DNA from 4 places in the Lysinibacillus sp. BS3 genome. Region 3 is predicted to be linked to each of the others. Evidence: riboswitches for the same ligand, from Rfam matches in the RefSeq annotation. Region 3 holds a riboswitch; each other region holds the start of a gene.
What was found. Region 3 has a riboswitch for thiamine pyrophosphate ahead of thiT (energy-coupled thiamine transporter ThiT). Riboswitches for the same ligand answer to the same signal wherever they lie in the genome.

Region 1 (5,462 bases), 1.5 Mb from region 3:
ATGTAGCCGCAATTTTAATGCCTGAAAAAATAGCAGGATAGGCATAAGGCCATTCCAGCTTCCAAAAGGTTTGTGCCCTTGTAGCACCAATCATGGCAAAATAATGCTTTAATTCTGGAGCTGTTTGTCTAAATCCATCCATCGCTGCAATGACTATCGGGAAAAAGCACACAAGACAAATAATGATAAGCTTCGGTAATAAGCCAAAGCCAAACCAAATAATAAGGAGCGGTGCCAAGACAAGAATAGGAACATTCTGCGACATAATAAGAATTGGATAAAACAGTTCTCGAATAAATGTAAATCGATGCAACACTATTGCCACCGTTAGCCCACAAGCGATGCCAATGGCCAAACCTAGTAGAGCTAATTGTACTGTAGCGAATGCATGTGGTAGAAAGGTTTGATACGACTGGATGGCTACCGACAAAATACTACTTGGTGCGGGTACTAACCAATGAGGAACTTCAGCAAACTGCACGATTAGTTCCCATATGAACAAGAGGAAGGCGATAAAAATTATCGTCCTTCCCTTCTGTAATGCACGTTTCATTACTGATATTTCCCCGTTAATGTCTCCATCGTAATACCCGTTGGCTGATATAAAATTTTCACTTGTGTAATGACATTAATGGCACCAAGTTCAATCATCTTCTCATTCATTTTTTCAATGATTTGGAGCAATGTTGAAAGCTCACCCTCCATCGTTGTTTCCAATGGATGTACCTCATATTTCACCCCAGAAGCATCGATCACCGCAATTGCTGCATCGACATATGGTATAACATCTTCATATTTCTCTGTCTTCGGAATGATTTGTACACTGATTAATGAATTTGCCATCTTATTTGGCCTCCTTTTTAGGTAAGAAATCATTAGTAAAGGCTTTTTTCGCATCAAATTCGCCCTCTAGTACTTGATTGCTAGACATCCATTTCGCGTAATTTTCCCACACAGAAAGCTTTTGCTCTCCCCATTGCTTGGCATCATCCTGATATTTATCAGCCAGCCATTCCTGACTTTTATGCACTAATGCTTGATCTAAATCAGGTGCCGCTTCGATTAAAATATCAGCCGCTTCACTTGGGTTTTCAATTGCGTATTCATAGCCCTTCGATGCAGCTGCCACAAAGGCTTTGACTACATCCGGGTTGTCCTGTATCATTTTTTCATTTGTAGCTAAAACTGGCGTATAATAATCCAATTGATCACTATAATCTGTAAGATATAGCATATTAATCTTTTCCCCACGCAGCTCAGCCTCAATCCCAGTCCATGCATAATAAATCCAAGCAAAATCTATATCTTTTTCCATCATTGTGAAGAAATCTAAATCCCCTGCATTGACGATATCTAGCTTATTAATATCTGCCTTTTCTTTTTGCATGAGTGATTGTAAAACGGCTTGCTCTAATGGCGCGCCCCAACCACCATAGGTTTTACCTTCAAAATCCTTTGGCGATGTAATGCCCTTCGAAGCAATAGAAGCAAAGCCAGATGTATTATGCTGTATAATTGCTGCGATGGAGACCAGCGGCACATCCTGTACTCGTGCCTGTGTTATGCCTTCCTGATAGCTCACGCCAAAATCCGCCTTTCCAGAAGCAACAAGCTGATCTGCGCCCGCCTCACCAGGCATAATAATATCAACATCTAAACCCTGTTCCTCAAAATAACCGAGTTTTTTGGCAACATATAGTCCTGTATGATTTGTATTCGGCGTCCAATCCAGTACCACAGACACCTTTTTCAGCTTGTCTGCAGTCTGCTTGTCATCCTTGTCACTACAGCCTACTAATGTCAATAGTGCTGCCAATAAAATAAAAAACCATTTTTTCATGCGAAAGCCTCCCAGTTTGTAATATGAAAGTGTTCATGAATGAATGTTGTCACCAGAAGAAAGCGTATACAATGTTGGCAAGCTGTTGCTTGAAAACATAAAAAAACGCCTAGGATTCCTCCCAGACGTATTGCAATCAATCTTCAAAACTTTGCTTTTTGAATAGATGTTCCCTACGCTGGTACGAGCCAAATCAGGTTCAAAGGGTCAGCGTCTACCGGACACAATCTCAGCTAGCAATTACTAGCCCCCCTACATTCTTTCGCTATGAACTTTTCGATGATTATTATACCCATAGTTTCACTTAAATGACAAGGTGCTATTTTTGAATAGAGCTTAAAGCCCAGCGCTCCTAAGAGGCTGGGCATGCTTTTAGCTTGGTTTCTGTTCTTTTTTGGCTGTTACAACATGAGAAATTGCTCCATCTGTTGCAATATCCACTTTAAATGAACCATTGGAATGGCGATCCGCACGAGACAATGCTTGTACGTCAATCATCTCTTGAACACCTTTTTCAGTTTCAATCACAACCTGCTCCTCGTCTGTTGCTTGAACAACTGCCACAATTCGGTGAGGGTTTGCTTTTAACTCTGTTAATACTTTTAGTCCACGTTTTGCACGACTTGCTACTTCAACTTCAGCGACATTCATTTTCTTCACGGCCCCACGCTGTGTCACAATCACTACATAGTGGGTAACATCAGGCTGTAATACATTGACTCCAACTAAGGCTTCTCCATCTTTTAGTGTGATCCCTTTCACACCGCCTGTTTTCACACCTGTAACTGGTAACTCCTCCATAGGGAAACGAATCGCATAGGCTGTATCCGTTGTGAGCATCAGCTCCACGTCATCTGTTACAAATGATGCATAGATCATCGCATCACCAGCCTTGACATTCATCGTTTTAATTGGCTTTGAATAACGCGTTACCGCATAGTCTGCGAGTGGTGAGCGCTTAATTTGGCCATCTTTTGTGGCTGTGAAGACATACGTATTTGGCTGGTCAAATGTTTCGAAACCATAAACCGCAATAATCGATTCATCTTCCCCTGTTGGTACAATACTTGAAATATGCTGGCCGAGATCCTTCCAGCGTATATCAGGCAGCTCATGAACAGGCTGATAAATATAATTGCCTCGATTTGTGAAAAGCAGTAGATGGTGCTGTGTATTCAAGTTTGCTTCATACAATAAATAATCTGAATCCTTCATGGCAAAATCTTGCCCGTTTGAAGCGGCATGAGAACGTGTGGATGTACGTTTAATATAACCATCCTTCGTTACTGTTACGACAACCTCTTCACTTGGCACAAGGACATCCAATGTAATTTTAATTTCTTCAATTTCTTGCTCAATCTTCGAGCGGCGAGGCTCTGTAAAGCGTTTCTTAATATCTAGCAACTCTTGTTTAATAACACGCACTAGCTTTGCCTCACTTTGCAGAATCCCCTCTAGCTTCGCAATTAGCTTATTTAACTCGTCCTGTTCCTGACGTAGCTCTGTAATATCCGTATTCGTTAAACGATATAATTGCAGGCTTACAATGGCCTCTGCTTGTACCTCTGTAAAATCAAACTTTGCTTGTAAATTAAGCTTCGCATCCTTCTTATCATTAGAAGAACGGATCGTCGCAATGACTTCATCTAAAATGGAAAGAGCTTTGATTAATCCATCTACAATATGAGAACGATCCTTTGCCTTTTGTAAATCATAAATGGAACGGTTTGTTACCACTTCTTTTTGATGGGCAATATACGCATCTAGCAATAATGGCAATGTCATCATCGTTGGACGACGATTATGAATGGCAATCATATTAAAATTATAAGCTACCTGTAAATCAGTTGTTTTAAACAAGTACTGTAAAATTCCTTGTCCTGGTACATCCTTTTTCAGCTCAATTACGACACGTAAGCCAGTACGGTCTGATTCATCACGAATTTCCGCAATGCCTTCTAATCGTTTATCTACACGTTGCTCATCAATTTTTTTCACAAGATTCGCTTTATTTACATCATATGGTAACTCAGTGATAACAATTTGCTCTTTACCACCCTTGATTGGTTCAACAACTGCTTGTGCACGGACGATGATTTTACCACGACCTGTTTCATACGCCTTTTTAATGCCATCAACACCTTGAATGATTCCACCCGTTGGGAAATCAGGTCCTTTAATCACCGTCATCAATTCATCTACAGTAACATTAGGCTTGTCTAAGCGCATCAACACAGCATCCAGTACTTCATCTAAGGCATGTGGCGGAATATCTGTCGCATAACCAGCGGAAATTCCTGTAGAGCCATTGACTAAAAGGTTAGGAAAACGTGCTGGTAATACAGTTGGCTCCATATCCTGATCATCAAAGTTTGGCACAAATTCAACCGTTTTCTTGCCAATATCTCGTAGCATTTCAGCGGCAATAGCTGATAGTCTCGCCTCTGTATAACGCATTGCAGCTGGAGGATCGCCATCTACCGAGCCATTGTTCCCGTGCATCTCAATAAGCATATGACGTGCCTTCCAGTCCTGACTCATCCGTACCATCGCTTCATACACAGAGCTATCGCCGTGCGGATGATAGTTACCAATTACGTTACCCACTGTTTTTGCGGATTTACGGAACGGCTTATCATGTGTGTTGCCTTCCGTAAACATCGCATATAAAATACGGCGCTGTACTGGTTTAAGACCGTCACGTGCATCAGGCAACGCGCGGTCTTGAATAATATATTTACTATAGCGACCAAAACGGTCACCCATTACTTCTTCTAACGGTAAATCTTGAAACTTTTCTGTACTACTCATGCTTGGTCCTCCTCTTGTTGGATGAATTCATTCTCTAAAATGTTAGAATCATCCTCCATACCGAAGTCTACATTGGCTTCGATCCATTTACGACGTGGTTCCACCTTATCACCCATTAACGTCGTGACACGTCTCTCCGCTCGTGCACCATCCTCGATTGTGACACGAATCAATGTCCGTGTTTCAGGGTTCATCGTTGTGTCCCACAGTTGGTCTGCATTCATCTCACCAAGACCTTTATAGCGCTGTAATATGTAACCCTTTCCAACCTTCTTGATGGCCTTTTGTAAATCACTTTCTGTCCAAGCATATTCAATGACTTCTTTTTTCCCTGTACCTCTTGATACTTTATAAAGCGGCGGTAGTGCGATATAGACTTTCCCAGACTCAATGAGCGGACGCATATAACGATAGAAGAATGTTAATAGCAAGACTTGAATATGTGCCCCATCTGTATCCGCATCGGTCATGATGACTACTTTATTGTAGGCAGAATCCTCCACCGCAAAATCCGTACCAACACCTGCCCCAATCGCATGGATAATCGTTGAAATTTCTTCGTTTTTCATAATATCCTGTAGCTTGGCTTTTTCTGTGTTGATTACCTTCCCGCGCAATGGCAGAATCGCTTGGAATGTACGGTCACGTCCTTGTTTAGCAGAGCCACCCGCAGAATCACCCTCGACTAAATACAGCTCATTTTTTGCCGCATTACGTGACTGAGCTGGCGTTAATTTTCCAGATAAAATCGTACTACCCTTTTTATTTTTCTTGCCATTTCGTGCATCCTCACGCGCTTTACGAGCCGCTT
Region 2 (5,462 bases), 930 kb from region 3:
TGAAAAATGCCAACTCTAACTGGGATTTCTGGACTTCATTACCTGAAGCACTTCACCAAGTGACAATTGTTATGTCTGACCGTGGTATTCCAGCTGGTTACCGTAATATGCACGGATTTGGTTCTCATACGTATAGCTTTATCAATGCTAATAATGAACGTGTTTGGGTTAAATTCCACTTCCGTACAGAGCAAGGCATTAAGAACTTAACTGGTGCCGAGGCTAATGAGATTATTGGTCAAGACCGCGAATCTTCACAACGTGATTTATATGAAGCAATTGAAAAAGGCGATTTCCCTAAATGGAAAATGTACATTCAGGTAATGACAGAGGAACAAGCTCGTGAGCTACCATACAACCCATTTGATTTAACAAAGGTATGGTATAAAAAAGACTTCCCATTAATTCCTGTAGGTGAATTCGAGTTAAACAAAAATCCAGACAACTACTTTGCAGAAGTTGAACAAGCTGCATTCGCACCATCTAACATTGTTCCTGGCATCAGCTTCTCACCAGATAAAATGTTACAAGGTCGTATCTTTGCATATGCGGATGCCCAACGCTATCGTCTTGGTGTAAACCACTATATGCTTCCTGTCAACGCACCAAAATGTCCATTCCGTACTTTCCACCGAGATGGAGCAATGCGCTTTGATGGCAATCTTGGTTCGACATTAAGCTATGAACCAAATAGCTATGGTGAGTGGGAGCATAATTTAGACCATAAAGAGCCTGAATTACGTATTGATGGTCATGCAGGTATTCATGATTTCCGTGAAGACGATAATAATTACTTTGAACAACCAGGTAAACTATTCCGTCTATTGACTTCGGAAGAGCAGCAACGCTTATTTGAAAATACCGCGAACGATATGGCTTCTGTTGAAGAATTCATCAAACGCCGTCACATCCTTCACTGCTATCTAGCTGACCCAGCATATGGTGAAGGTGTCGCTAAAGCGATGGGTCTTTCCTTAGAAGGTATGGACCTTACAAATCCATATGTAAAACAACCAACAAACGTTTAATATTCCACTTTATTATTGATATCCAAATCCAACTTTCACTCCATGTGAATCCACTATTCACATGGAGTTTTTTTATTAAGAAAAGGCCTATGTCTATTTTTTTGACATAAGCCTTTTCTTTCATTATTGGTAAATTTGACTGCCTGCTTTTTTAAACTCCTCAGCCTTTTCTTTCATACCTTGATGGATCGCTTCAGTCGTATTCAAATCCTTATCTTTCGCATAATTACGAATATCCTGTGAAATTCTCATGCTACAGAATTTAGGCCCACACATAGAACAAAAGTGTGCTGTTTTTGCTCCCTCTGCTGGCAGTGTCTCATCATGATATTCCACTGCACGCTCGGGATCTAGTGACAGATTGAATTGATCACGCCAACGGAACTCAAAGCGCGCTTTAGACAGTGCATCGTCTCGTTGTTGTGCACCTGGATGACCTTTTGCTAAATCAGCAGCATGTGCAGCAATTTTATAAGTGATAACGCCCACACGAACGTCCTCGCGATTCGGTAAACCAAGATGCTCTTTCGGTGTCACATAACAAAGCATCGCTGTACCAAACCAGCCAATCATGGCTGCCCCAATGGCTGATGTAATGTGGTCATAACCTGGAGCAATATCTGTTGTGAGTGGTCCTAATGTATAGAAGGGAGCTTCCTTACAAACCTCTAATTGCTTGTCCATGTTTTCTTTAATCAAATGCATTGGTACATGACCTGGTCCCTCAACCATTACCTGAACATCATGCTGCCAAGCAATCTGTGTTAGCTCGCCTAGTGTTTCAAGCTCTGCAAATTGTGCCTCATCATTGGCATCTGCAATTGAGCCTGGGCGTAAACCATCACCTAAGGAAAAAGCAACATCATAGGCTTTCATAATTTCACAGATTTCCTCAAAGTGTGTATACAGGAAATTCTCTTGATGATGATATAAACACCACTGTGCCATGATAGAGCCACCTCGAGATACAATACCTGTCACACGATTTGCTGTTAGTGGTACATAGCGTAAAAGGACACCTGCATGAATGGTGAAGTAATCCACACCCTGCTCAGCTTGTTCAATGAGAGTATCACGATAAACCTCCCACGTTAAATCCTCTGCTACACCATTTACCTTTTCTAAAGCCTGATAAATTGGCACTGTTCCCACTGGTACTGCCGCATTTCGAATAATCCATTCTCTAGTTGTATGAATATGTTTACCAGTCGATAAATCCATAATATTATCTGCGCCCCATCGAGTTGCCCAGGTCATTTTCTCAACTTCTTCTGCAATGGAAGAAGATACAGCAGAATTCCCGATATTCGCATTGATCTTTACATGAAAATTACGCCCAATAATCATTGGCTCTGCCTCAGGGTGATTAATATTAGAAGGCATTATAGCACGCCCAGCTGCAATTTCTGAACGTACAAATTCAGGATCCATATTTTCACGAATCGCTACAAACTCCATTTCAGGCGTTATAATTCCCTTTCGTGCATAGTGAAGCTGTGTCACATTTTTACCTTTTTTAGCACGCAAAGGCTTTCTCGCCAACTCAGGGAAGACATTTTCTTGAATACGCGGGTCATCAACATGACGAAAGCCATTATCCTCCGGTTTAATGGAGCGTCCCTCATATGCTTCTACATCCCCTCGCTCTTGAATCCATGCATTTCGTAAGGCAGGTAAACCTTTCGTAATATCTACTTGGTAGGCTGGATCTGTATAGGGCCCACTCGTATCATATACTCGAATAGGAGCATTTTCTTCATTTCCAAAACTGCCTGTTGTCGGACTTAATGCAATTTCTCGCATAGGTACTAGAATATCTGGGCGTGATCCTTCCACATATACTTTTTTGCTTCCTTCAAAGCTGGACATAATGGTAATATTCTTTTCACTAATTGCTGACATGAGCTACTTCTCTCCCTTAAATTTATTTTGATATAAGGACCGATTCTAGCTCACCCCAACAATCCAAAAAATAAAGGCCGAATCCAAAATAATTATTTGGATCCGGCCACGAATGTAAAGGTCTATTGATTGCATACTCTGCAATAGCTTCTTAACTTTCCCACGCTGGTATGAGCCAGATCAGGTCCAAAGGGTCAAGAAACTTCGTAGCGTTTCCCTCTCAGCCTGACTCATCAGACTCCCCTAGTTAATACTATTTAGTTTGATGCTAGTGTAGCAGATAATACTAAGAGATGGAAGTTATTTTTTATCTTACTAGGTAAATAATACTTCTGCAAAATAGATCACAATGGTTACAGTTATACAGCTTACAATGGTTGAAAATAAAACAGCTTGCGCGGCTGTTGCTGATTCTACATCATATTCCAATGCTAGACTAGAACTATTGCGGGATGTTGGAAAAGCACTAGCTATAAACAGTGATTGTGCGACGACTCCATCTAATCCCAATATATAAATAATGGCCAATGCAACAGATGGTCCAATAATTAATCGCGTAAAACAGCTGATAAAGACGGTTTTATTAAACATTGATTTCATCTCTAATTGTGATAATTGCGCACCTAAAGTAATTAGAGCCACAGCAATAAATCCATCTGCCACATGTTCTACTGGTATTTTGATAAACTGTGGAATACCGATATCAAAATAATTCATAGCGACACCTATAATAAGCGCATGAATAATAGGCATTTTAAAGAAATCCTTGATGATTGTCATACCTGACTTTGTAGAAGAAATTAAATTGTATAAACCATATGTATACGTAGTCATATTTTGAAAGATTACGAGCATGACCTGAATGGCTACTCCAATAGGTTGCGTGGCAAATATCATTTGAGCCACTGGAATACCGTAATTACCCGAGTTAATGAGCACAACACTATTTTTAAAGACAGCTGCCTCTGTTCTAGCTAAACCTAACCCTTTTGCCATAAAGTGACTGAGTATCATTTGACTACCGATAAAGAGTACAATAAATAATCCGACCTCTCCCAGTACAGTTAATTCCACATGTGTTTCATATAAATTTACAAAAACAGCTGCTGGCATAAAGCAATATGTAATAAGCTGAGACAATGCTTTTAAATTAAAGCGAAATTTCTTTTGTAGTATAGCGCCTATTACAAGTAACACTAAAATAGGTACAACAATTTGAAAGAAAATCATTCCGAGATACATCATATCAATGTCCCCCTTCCAGTGTTAATAGTAGTGTTGAATTCCTTCTAGGTCAATTTCTCCGGCTTTCACCATAAAGAAGACTGCCTCTATATTGAAGGCAGCCTTTCTTTTTAAGCAAGCTTAAATCGGTTTACAACTTCTTGTAGCTCGTTTGAAATATCGTTCATATTTTGAATAGACTCTGCTACTTTTTGTAATTCTACTTGTTGATCCATTGCAGAAGCACTTACTTGTTCCGCAGAGGCTGCTGTTTGCTCTGAAATAGCCGAAATACTTTGGATAGCCATGATTGCCTGATTTTTATGCTCTAACATGCTAGATAGTTTATTCATTAAATCACTAATAGAATTTGCAATTGAACCCGACAAATCACTGCTATCTTTAAATGCTAGTTGCGTGCTTTGTACGGACTCATTTTGAGATTGCATTAAATCTGCATTAGATGCAATCACAGCAACCGTCTGCTGAGAATTTTCAAGAATACTTTCTACTGTACTCTTAATAATTTCTGTTTCATTCTTAGATTGTTCTGCTAGCTTTCTAACTTCCTCTGCAACTACAGCAAATCCTTTACCATGTTCACCAGCACGTGCAGCCTCAATACTTGCATTTAAAGCTAGCAGATTAGTCTGCTCGGTAATGCTTTGAATCGAAGCAATAATCTGATTAATATTGGCAATATTAGAAGCTAATGATTCCATTTGCTGCTGGATACGCCCATTCACTTCATTGGTCTCCATATTACGTTCTCTTAAACTTTCAACCTCATGCAATCCTTTTTCCGTTGTTACACCTGTTTTATGAGATAGCTCATCCATTTCATTAGAAAGAGCCGTAATAGCATCAATCTGATCTGATAAATCCATCATTCGATAATTTGTTTCTTCTGTATCCTCTGATTGCTTCGAAGCTCCTTGTGCAATCTCGTTGATAGCTACGGAAACCTCCTGACTAGAAGCAACTACCTCATTAAATGCCTCATTTACCTGATTAGAAGATTGGTTCAATAACCTCGTGGAATTTAGTACAGTTTGAATCGCACTATTGGTTTTATCTAACATATTATTATAGGCCACAGCAACTGCACCAATTTCATCAGGCTTAATATATCGCTCTTCTACCTTTTGTGTTAAATCCCCTTCGGCTGCAGTTTCAATCGATGCACGTAAAAATTTAAGTGGTTTTAATTGTTTATAGATGAATAACACACTTGCAGCTGTCATCAAAACCACCATAATAATGGAAGCAATAATCGTAAATACAAATACATGATTATATGTTTCTAGA
Region 3 (5,462 bases):
GGCATTTTTAGCATCAGCGCAGCAACTTCTTCAAGATACATGGCGACAACTCGAGGCTCAGCATATTAAACAAGAAGACCAACCACAGATCACCGCTACTCTACATGAAGTGGAACAAGAGCTTGCTGCATTAAAAATTATTCAACATCAATTAGCTGATGTGCGATTAAAAATAAAGCATCAGCATGACCGAATAGAGCAGCTACGAAATAAGCATATGAAGCTAGAGCAATATTTAGCAGAGCAGATAAAAGAATGGACAAAATTACAAGCGGTTGTAGACGAACAACTTAAGCAGATGCCCCCTAATTTACCAACTTTACAGCAATTAAAGCAACAACTAAATGAAGTTAGTAAACAGAAAGAAGAGCTTCAAAAAAGTTGGCAAGTGAGTCAAGAAAATTTGCATGCAGCAAAGGAAGCAGCTAGCAATGCAACACTAACTGTAGAAATTGCCAAACAGTCCTTTGAGGAATTACAGCTTAAAATGAATGAAAAGCTTCAGCAATTTTCAGCAGATATGCAAGAAATAGGTTTCGAAAGCTATGAGGCTTATGCAACTGCTAAACGGAGTGCCATACAATTGGATGCACTTCGAAAAGCATGTAGCGACTATGCTTTACAAGTACACACGTTGCAAATTCAGATTACCGAAGGGGCTACATACCTTCAAGGAAAAGAGAAGCAAGATTTAGAGGCGATGGAAGCAAGAGTAGAACAGCAGCGAATTTCCTATGAGGAAGCATTTAAACGTTTGCAACAGATGAATGGCTTTATACAAGCATGCCAAGGCTTTAGTGAAAGGGTGGAAGAAATAGCGAAAGAGCTTCATTTACTTGAACAAGAAGCAGGACGAGTAAAGGAGCTCTATGGATTATTAAATGGACAAAATTCGAAAAAGCTATCCTTTGAGCGTTATATACAAATTAACTACTTAGATCAAATTACAGAAGCTGCCAATATACGTCTGTATCATTTATCAAACGGTCAATTTGAGCTTAGACGTTCAGATAGATTAGAAAAGCATGCGAAGCAAAGTGGCCTTGGTCTTGATGTTTATGATGCTTATACAGATCAATTACGAGATGTCAAAACTTTATCAGGTGGCGAAAAGTTTAATGCTTCGTTGAGCCTTGCATTGGGGATGGCAGATGTGATTCAAAGCTACCAAGGTAATATTCATATTGAAACGATGTTTATTGATGAGGGCTTTGGCTCGCTCGATGAGGAATCACTAAATAAAGCAATCGATACATTAATTGATTTGCAGGATTCTGGTCGTATGATTGGCGTTATTTCGCATGTGCCTGAATTGAAATCTGCGATGCCAGCAGTTTTACATGTGGAAAAAACATTAAATGGCCATAGTCAAACCCATTTTGAAGTGAAATAAAACGAAGGCGTATTTCCTCTAAAAGGAATACGCCTCCGTTTTATTTTTTTCGAGTTGTGGTTGTAGGCGTTGTGCCCTTTTTTGCAGCCATTACTTTTTTTACGATAGGAATAACAATAGGTGCTAACTTAACGGCAGTTTTTACAACGTTTGATACTTTCATCCCAAAACAGCTCCTTTTACAATTACTACTACCTGTTTCACTTAAAAATAAAACATTAACGGATAACACGAACAGCCTGAATTATATTCCAAATCACAATACCTAGTGAGACGAGAGCATAGATGGCGAATGAAACAAACCAAATAATCATCACTGTATTATTACTGGAGGTTGGATCTAAACTAAATGTGGAAAAAACAAAGACAATAAAGAACAGGATGCCAAAAACAAAAGGAACTAAATGAGAGACAAGTGCACGAATCGAATGTTTTTTTACATCACTATCTTTAGTCACGAAATATACAATTAATGGAACGATAAAAGGGGCGAAGAAAATACTAAGATAACTAAAGGCAGCTAAAATTTTTTGATTCTCCATAGTTGTACCTCCTTTTTAAATATTTACGCATGAAAAACAGCAAAGTTTCAAAAAAATGATGTATGGAAGGTTGTAATCCTTCAATCCTTTGCGTACAATGAGAGTGTTCAAATAAATTCAGATGTAACGACCACAAGGGGAGCTGATGATGTCAGCTGAGACTGGGCACGTAATGCCTTGACTCTTCGAACCTGTAAGTTAACGCTTGCGTAGGGATGTGGATAGAAACCGACACTTGTACGATGTGAGGCTCTGTCCTGACATCGTTTTTTCGTCCGTAAAGGAAAAAAGGTGTCAGAAAGAGACATATCAGCGCTTTTCTATTCCTGCTCTTGTATCCTACATCGGAACAAAGGAGAGAATATGTATGGACAAAAAAAGACTATTAATGCTAGTGGAGATTGCGATTTTTGCAGCGATAGGTCTCGTACTGGATCAGGTTTCCTTTAAAGTATGGGCACAAGGCGGCTCAGTTAGTCTTGTTATGGTACCGATTATGTTAATAGCATTTCGCTGGGGCTTAGTAGCTGGTCTTACTACGGGACTACTTGTGGGTGTTATGCAAACAATGTTTGGTTCTTATATCGTGCACTGGCTACAAGGATTACTAGATTATGGTGTTGCTTTTACTGTTGTAGGATTAGCGGCGGTTGTACGTGGACCAGTGTTAGACGCTGCTAAACATATGAACAAAACAAAAATGGCACTTTATATAATCATAGGTACCGTTTTCGCAGGCTTCTTACGATACACAGCACATACAATCGCTGGTGCTGTATTTTTTGCCGAATATGCGGGTGACCAAAATGCATGGATCTATTCCATCATCTACAATGGTACATATATGCTACCAGCAACCATTTTAACGGCTATCGTTGGTGTTCTTTTATTTACAGCCGCTCCCCAATTAATGCAAAGAAAAGCTTAATGCTAGTCCCTTCACATGAGTGGAGGGACTTTTTTGTCGTGAATAACTCTTTTAGCACTTTGCAAAGTAGGAAAGCATACAATATTTAAAGCGTTTATCGTTATACGCATAAAAAGTTATGTTATATTAAAGAATAGATATTAGATGAAAGGGACGTTATACATGATTGTAAAAACGCAAGAAGAGATTGAAGCTTTTAAAAAAATAGGACGCATTTGTGCTGAAATTCGCGAAGCAATGAAAGCTGCCACAAAACCAGGTGTTACAACACTTGAGCTTGATGAAATTGCTGGTCGCATGTTTGCAGAGGCTGGCGCTATTTCAGGACCAAAGGGAGAATATGATTTTCCAGGGTATACATGTATTAGCGTCAATGAAGAAGTAGCACATGGTATTCCAGGAAAGCGTGTTATTCAAGAGGGAGATATCGTAAATATTGATGTTTCAGGCTCTTTAAATGGCTATTTTGCTGACACAGGTATTTCATTTGTTGTGGGTGATGGCTATGAGGACAAAGAAAAGCTTTGCCGTGTTGCTAAAAGTGCCTTTGATCGAGCAATGACAAAGGTAAAGGCTGGATCTAAATTAAATCAAATTGGTAAAGCTGTTGAACGCGAGGCAAATGCTAATGGGTTAACTGTTATTATGAATTTAACAGGTCATGGCTTAGGTCAATCTTTACATGATGAACCAAACCATATTTTAAATTATTACGATGCATGGGATTCTACTATTATGAAAGAAGGTATGGTCCTTGCGGTTGAGCCATTTATCTCAGCAAAGGCAGAGCATATCGTAGAAGCAGGTGATGGCTGGACATTCGTGACGCCTGATAAATCACTTGTAGCTCAAATCGAACATTCAGTCATTGTAACAAAAGATAAACCAATTATCTTAACGTCATTAGACGAAGAATAGGATGTAATGAAAAAATCCTGCTAACCAATTTATTTTTGGTAGGCAGGATTTTTTTTAATAAATAAAATGCCAACAAAGAGAACACCGCATAAAAATAAAGCGGCTGTAGTAACAAGTAGCTCATCAAAACCATTATGTATGGCGATTCCAATATAAGCCCAAATAAAAACACTTGGATACATAACATCAAAGTGATGGAAACGGATATGTAGCGCAATGGCTCCTCCTAAAGTAAGTAAAATCACTGCCCAAAGAGGCGTACTAAGACCAAAGCCGTTCCAACCATAAGCCGTTAACGTAAAGCTTGTATTTGTGATAAAAATAAATGTCATCCATGCTAAATAAATAGAGAAAGGAATACGACCAAACAAGGATTTGTCCTGAAGAGGGTACGTATTATACAACATAAACAAATACAAGACTAAGAGTAATGTAATGCCAAGAGAAACAATAAATAACTCATGGTGCCAGACATATATCGTCAATGCTTGTAATATATTTATGCAACTAAAAAGCGCAGACTGTTTCAAAGTTGTCTTTTTCATGTTCATAACTAACCAATAACCGAGTAAAAAATAAATGATAATCCAAATTACATGACTTACACTAACTGGTGCAAATACAACAGAAAAACGATTAGCGATTTCTAGCGAAGATTGACCGTTGATGTTCACGAAAAAGGATGAAAAGGTTAGGATGATTGAGACAAGATAAGAGATTGTCATCAAGATAAACCGAGGCATGTTTTCCTCTCCCTTCGTGTTAGATTGTATAGGGAAAAGACAAATAAGTATAGTACTGTCACTTTTTTTATTATAACGGAAATTTCCAACAATGTATCGTGTTGTTTTACCATTAATACCTACAATTTACCATGTCTGATAGGCATCCATATATTTCTTTAGTACAATAAGAATAGCCAAATAAAAGGAGTGAAGTTTCATGACACAAAATTTGAAAAATCTAGATCTAACTGTTGAACTAGACAAAAAGATGTATAAAAAGAAATTAAAAGTACTCCAATATGAAATGTTGAACGCACAACAATTTTTATTAAAAAACAAGATTGGCTTGATCTTGGTATTTGAAGGAATGGATGCAGCTGGTAAAGGTGGCGCTATTAAACGATTAATCGAACGTGTCGATCCCCGCGGTTATGTTGTACATCCTATTTCTGCTCCTCAAGCTCATGAATTACGCTACAATTATTTACAACGATTTTGGAGAAAATTGCCTCAACATGGGCAAATCGCTATTTTTGATCGCTCGTGGTATGGCCGCGTACTAGTAGAACGCATCGAAGGATTCGCAACAAAGGATGAATGGTCTCGTGCTTATGAAGAAATTAATAATTTCGAGAAGATTTTAACTGCTGGAGATTACATAATTATTAAGTTCTGGCTTCATGTTTCAGATGAGGAGCAATTAAAACGCTTCAAAGAACGTGAACAAAACCCTTATAAATCTTGGAAGTTAACAGCCGAGGATTGGCGCAATCGAGATAAAACACCTCAGTATATTGAAGCAGCAAATGCGATGTTTGAAAAGACAGATAAAAAAGATGCACCATGGGTCTTAGTCGCTGGAGATGACAAAAAGTATGCACGTGTTCAGGTGCTACAGGAAACTATTGCACACATTGAACGAGAGGCTCAAAGACGTGGTCTTCATTTAACAAATG
Region 4 (5,462 bases), 1.6 Mb from region 3:
CTCAAGTTGCTTACGTTGGAGAGCAACAACAATTAGTGACTGACATACTTGCAACATCAGCAGGCCAAGGCGAGCTATTACTATATGAAAATGATGAGCTTATTCATCGAGAGGCAGTTGAGCTGACTGAAGGCACGAATGTGTTTACCTATAAACATGCAGCAACAGCTGAAGGACTTGTAAAATATGAAGCCGTTGTTCAAGTTGGTCAGGATGCCATTTTTGAAAACAATAAGTTAACTAGTGTCACAATGGTTCAAAGTGAACCACATTTATTAATCGTTAATGGTTATGAAACAGCTTCACCCATCGCAGCAGCACTTGGTAGTCAATCCATTGCCTATGATGTTGTAGCACCTAAAAGTTTACCAAATGAACTATCCAGCTATTTGCAATATAATGCTATCATCTTCGACAATGTACCAGGTCATTTAGTGGGTGAAGCAAAAATGAGTGTTATTGAGCAAGCAGTCAAAAACTTTGGAGTTGGTTTTACAATGGTGGGTGGAGAAAATAGTTTTGGTCTAGGTGGCTATTTTAAAACACCGATTGAAACCTTATTGCCAGTGGAAATGGAAATTAAGGGCAAAGAGCAATTACCTTCCTTAGGATTAGTGATTGTACTTGACCGTTCTGGCAGTATGCAAGGCTCGAAGCTTGAGCTTGCTAAGGAAGCAGCGGCACGTTCTGTTGAGATGTTGCGAGACGAGGATACATTAGGATTCATCGCCTTTGATGATCGTCCTTGGGAGATTATAGAGACAGGGCCTCTTAACAGTAAAGAAGAGGCTGTGGATACTATTTTATCAGTAACACCTGGTGGGGGAACAGAAATCTATAGTTCATTAGCTAAAGCCTACGAGAACCTTGCTGATTTAAAGCTCCAACGTAAGCATATTATCCTCTTAACAGATGGGCAGTCACAGGCAGGGAACTATGAGGATTTAATTGGTGAAGGGAAAGAAGAGGGTATAACCTTATCGACAGTAGCGATTGGACAAGATGCCGATGCGAACTTATTAGAAGCGCTTAGTGACATGGGCAGTGGACGTTTCTATGATGTGATAGATGAGCAAACCATTCCTTCTATTTTATCTCGAGAAACAGCTATGATTTCCCGCACCTATATTGAGGACAATCCATTCTATCCGGCAATTTATAATGCAGCAGGATGGAACTCACTGTTTGCTAATGGTGTCCCACAAATGAATGCATATATTGGGACAACGGCAAAACAGGGGGCTACTGTTGTAGCAAAAAGCGAGAAAGAAGATCCTGTGTTAGCGCAGTGGCAATATGGTCTTGGTAAAACATTTGCCTTTACATCTGATTCAACGGGTAAATGGACAGGAGATTGGGCAAGATGGCAGAATTGGGGAGCATTTTGGCAAACACTTATTTCTCAAATGCTACCAAGCTACAATGATGTAGCCTATGATGTAAGATTGGAAGCAGATGGTTCCTTTATGATTACAGACCCTACAAATGAAGCCGCATTTTTAGATATTGTAGCGGTAAATGAAGCAGGGGAGGAGCTAGAAACACAACTTGAAACCATTTCCGCATCTCAAGTTCGAGCTGTAGTACAAGCTGAACCTGGATTAATTTTCTTCCGTATAGCAGATGAAAAGCAGGCCATTTATCAGGCAGGGCTAAGTGTTCCTTATAGTGCTGAATACGAACTACTCCCTGTAAATAACCAACTGATAGAAGAGTTAACTCAACGAACAGGAGGCACTGTTTTAAAGGAACCACAAGATGTCTTCCGTGACTTTACGACAAAAGGAGCAGATCGGCAAAATATTGCCACATGGCTACTCTTAGCAAGTATGCTTCTTTTCTTTATTGATATTACGATAAGACGTTTTGGTTGGAATTTCCTAACGAATGCGAAGAAAAAAGAGCCGCTGGTTGAGGAAAAAACTATACCAGAAGACACGAATGTAGCACAGTTGTTAAAAGGCATGAAAAAACGATCTTAAAATAGAGGAAGCAGTGCAAATTCGAATAGTTTTGCACTGCTTTTTATATTCCTTGAAATAGAGAGTTATCCCCTTTGTAAAGAGGGTAAATGAGAAGAAAAGCGATCCAAATTGGACTACCCCAGCTCAATGAATGCTCATAATTCAATCTCTCTCAATAAAGAGAAGAATTAAACCTCTTTACTAGCTCTGTTTTACGCAAGCTACTTGCAACCATTACACCTAAAATAGCACCGATCGTACTTGATGTTAAAAAGGCTGGTAGGAAGAAGAATGCTGCTACAGATGTTCCCATGAATAATTTTGCATAAGGGACGGCAATAAGTGAAGCCAGAATGCCCGTTCCGATAACTTCTCCGATACCAGCTAACCACATTTTATTGCTATATTTATAGGCAAGGGCAGCACAGAACGCACCGATGATACTACCAGGGATAGCTAGTAGAGAGCCTGTTCCAGTAAGGATACGAATGATGGCAGTGACAAAGGCAACTATAACTGTTGGTACGGGTCCAAGTATAATGGCTCCTATCACATTAATAGCATGCTGAACTGGGTAAGCACGTGCGATTCCTGTTGGGATGGATACGAAAGTAGAGCCTGCAACAGCAACGGCTACTAATAAAGCCATGACTGTTAATTTACGAATTGACATAAAGTTCACTCCTTTTGGTAAAGTTCGTGAGGAAAAATAAAAAGGCCACCCCCTTTAAACAATAGGAAGCGGCCTTGCGTGTATATAGTGACAACAGCAAGTAGCGCCACTTCCCTCCGCTAGTGTGAACTAGATCAGGTTCAAAGGGTCCGTATATTACCATATACGTCTCAGCCTTTAAAAGACTCCCCTAGTGGTTAAAATCATTCAATTTTGTGAATCAACAATAATGTAACATACTGCTAAAAATAGTCAATGATTTTTCAGACTATTTTGTATCGGGATGCATTAAATGAGGTGCTTTTTTCACTGTCCAGATGAGCGCAAGGAAGAAACAGGCTAATAATATGATAGAACCGAAAATATATGGGCTATTCATATTCCAGTCAAATAATAAACCTGCCAAAGCGGGTCCAATCATATTTCCGAGGCTCATATAGGCATTATTCAAGCCCGCAGCAAATCCCTGCTCTTTCTCTGCAAGCTTTGAGATGAGTGTATTAACAGCTGGACGAATTAATGTCGTTGCTGTAGAGAAAATTGTTGCTACAACTAAAATAAGGGCAAAGCCAGAAACAAATAATATTAAGAAAATAGCAACGGATGCAATAAATAAATTTACTAGTACTACTTTCATTTCACCATAACGATTGAACAGTGGTGTAATAATAAACATTTGTACTACTACTCCAAAAGCACCACCAACAACTAATATAATCGCTATATCTACAGGTGTGTAATTAAACTTTTCTGTCACAAATAATGACAATGTCGTTTGGAAATTTGCAATTCCAAACGAGAACACCAGCATAATTATGAGCATAACAAAATAAGGCATATGTATGGAACGAGCCATTTGCTTCGCCAGATTGTCTTGCTTTTGTTTCTGTTGAGCAGTGTTTGGTTTGGTAGAAGGTAATAAAAAGTAAGATAAAATAGATGCTACAATGGCTGCAGCTCCAGCTGTGAAAAATGGGAAATGTAAGCTTACCTTTGCTAAAAAGCCACCAATACCTGGTCCAATCATAAAGCCAAGAGACATAGCGGCACCCAACATCCCCATACCTTTCCCACGTTCTTCATAGGTTGTGACGTCAGCGACAAAAGCCATAATAGGAGGTGCAACAAATGCGGAACCTAGACCACCTAAAAATCGTGCTAAAAAGAGCATCCATACATCTGTAGCAAGGCCAAATCCGATTTGTGCAAGACCTGTTACGATAAGACCGAAAATAATTAAATTTTTTCGTCCGTACTGATCTGAAAGATTCCCAGCAATAGGAGAAAATACGAATTGAGCTAAGGCGAACGTTGCGATTAGCATACCTAGAACTTGTCCTGCTGCACCAAATATTTTTAAATACTCTGGCATGACAGGAATAATAATGCCAATACTCCCCATTGCGATAAACATATTAAACATTAAAATATACAAAGCCGCCTTATTGGACTTCTGCTGGGTCATCGAATGAACCCCCTTTTTGTAATCAAATATAGTACAGTCTATCATAAAGAATTATTGCTTGGCTAATAGTTAAGATTATAGTACTGGTTCTATATTTAGAATGGTTTTCCACAAAAGTTTTTATCCACGCACCTATGCATGATGAAATAATACATTTTAGTCATAAAAGTTGAGGGAAAAGAAGCTATGGGAGGATAAATTAGTAAAGCAACAACAATTGAGGGACTTCTCTTATAAAGGGAGAATTAAAAATTTGGAGAGTCTGTCTGTAATGGTATAAAGCATGGCTATAAATTGTAGCGATGTTGAGCGTTAGAAGTTATGGACTATCAAAAATACACTAATGTGAGAATCTATTAAAATTTAGATAAAATATTTTATAAATATAATAATGCAAATAGTGATTGAAAATGTTCTTAGTTTAATAAACAGTTAGATAAGCAAAGTAAAAAACTAGCGAATTGGTGTGAAAACCAATTCGCTAGTTTAATTATCTGATACTCATTTTAAATTCTAAAAATAATTCGTTGTATTTCCCTAAATAATCAGGTCCTAAATTTTTGTAGACCTCTAATGTATCGCGTTGTTCTTCAGAAGGATAGTAGCGTTCGTCAGAAACAACTTCTTCGTCCATTAAGTCCATAGCGGCAATATTAGGAGTAGAATAGCCTACAAAATCAGCATTTTGAGCACCTGATTCAGCACTTAGCATGAAGTTAATAAAGGCGTGGGCACCATCAATATTTTTTGATGTTTTTGGGATGACCATATTATCAAACCATAAGTTTGAGCCTTCCTCAGGTACAGCAAAGTCTAACTCTTCATTTTCATACATCATATCAGCTGCTTGGCCAGACCATGTAAGGGCAACAGTTGCCTCATTATTGATCATTAACGGTGTGATTTCATCTCCAATGATCGCTTTAACATTTGGTGCAAGTGTAATTAATTTGTCAGTAGCTTCACGAAGTTCCTGATCATCTAGTGAATTCAGAGAATAGCCAAGACTGTTTAAGCCCATCCCAATGACTTCACGCGCACCATCTACTAAAAAGACTTTTCGCTTTAAAGAAGGGTCCCATAAATCGTCCCAAGAGGAGAAGTCTAAGTCTCCAACAAGGCTCGGATTGTAGACAATACCTACTGTTCCCCAAAAATAAGGGACAGAATATTTATTGTTAGCATCGAATGGTAAATCTAAAAAGTAAGGATCAATATTTTTTAAATTAGGGATTTTCGTTTTATCTAAAGGAATTAATAATTTTTCTTCCTTCATCTTCTCAATCATATATTCAGAAGGGACAGCAATATCGTAAGCTGTTCCGCCTTGCTGAATCTTTGTCATCATAGCTTCATTGGA

Region 1: it holds a riboswitch for thiamine pyrophosphate, as region 3 does, so the genes downstream of both, AAJG31_RS01350 (ABC transporter substrate-binding protein) here and thiT (energy-coupled thiamine transporter ThiT) in region 3, are expected to answer to the same signal.
Region 2: it holds a riboswitch for thiamine pyrophosphate, as region 3 does, so the genes downstream of both, thiC (phosphomethylpyrimidine synthase ThiC) here and thiT (energy-coupled thiamine transporter ThiT) in region 3, are expected to answer to the same signal.
Region 4: it holds a riboswitch for thiamine pyrophosphate, as region 3 does, so the genes downstream of both, thiW (energy coupling factor transporter S component ThiW) here and thiT (energy-coupled thiamine transporter ThiT) in region 3, are expected to answer to the same signal.

The regions. Positions count from the first base shown of each region.
Region 1 covers NZ_CP154860.1:259,192-264,653, reverse strand. Annotated here, with positions in the region: gene AAJG31_RS01360 (ABC transporter permease) at 1-553, opposite strand, end outside; gene AAJG31_RS01355 (thiamine-binding protein) at 553-843, opposite strand; gene AAJG31_RS01350 (ABC transporter substrate-binding protein) at 845-1,840, opposite strand; TPP riboswitch at 1,994-2,104, opposite strand; gene parC (DNA topoisomerase IV subunit A) at 2,213-4,651, opposite strand; gene parE (DNA topoisomerase IV subunit B) at 4,648-5,462, opposite strand, start outside.
Region 2 covers NZ_CP154860.1:2,493,609-2,499,070, forward strand. Annotated here, with positions in the region: gene AAJG31_RS12305 (catalase) at 1-1,028, shown strand, start outside; gene thiC (phosphomethylpyrimidine synthase ThiC) at 1,152-2,930, opposite strand; TPP riboswitch at 3,071-3,185, opposite strand; gene AAJG31_RS12315 (AEC family transporter) at 3,246-4,175, opposite strand; gene AAJG31_RS12320 (methyl-accepting chemotaxis protein) at 4,286-5,462, opposite strand, start outside.
Region 3 covers NZ_CP154860.1:3,424,212-3,429,673, forward strand. Annotated here, with positions in the region: gene AAJG31_RS16835 (SMC family ATPase) at 1-1,393, shown strand, start outside; gene AAJG31_RS16840 (hypothetical protein) at 1,434-1,556, opposite strand; gene AAJG31_RS16845 (DUF4870 domain-containing protein) at 1,612-1,935, opposite strand; TPP riboswitch at 2,061-2,168, shown strand; gene thiT (energy-coupled thiamine transporter ThiT) at 2,303-2,863, shown strand; gene map (type I methionyl aminopeptidase) at 3,026-3,781, shown strand; gene AAJG31_RS16860 (hypothetical protein) at 3,811-4,524, opposite strand; gene AAJG31_RS16865 (polyphosphate kinase) at 4,724-5,462, shown strand, end outside.
Region 4 covers NZ_CP154860.1:1,855,019-1,860,480, reverse strand. Annotated here, with positions in the region: gene AAJG31_RS09510 (VWA domain-containing protein) at 1-1,982, shown strand, start outside; gene thiW (energy coupling factor transporter S component ThiW) at 2,137-2,637, opposite strand; TPP riboswitch at 2,732-2,839, opposite strand; gene AAJG31_RS09500 (MFS transporter) at 2,906-4,102, opposite strand; gene AAJG31_RS09495 (ABC transporter substrate-binding protein) at 4,593-5,462, opposite strand, start outside.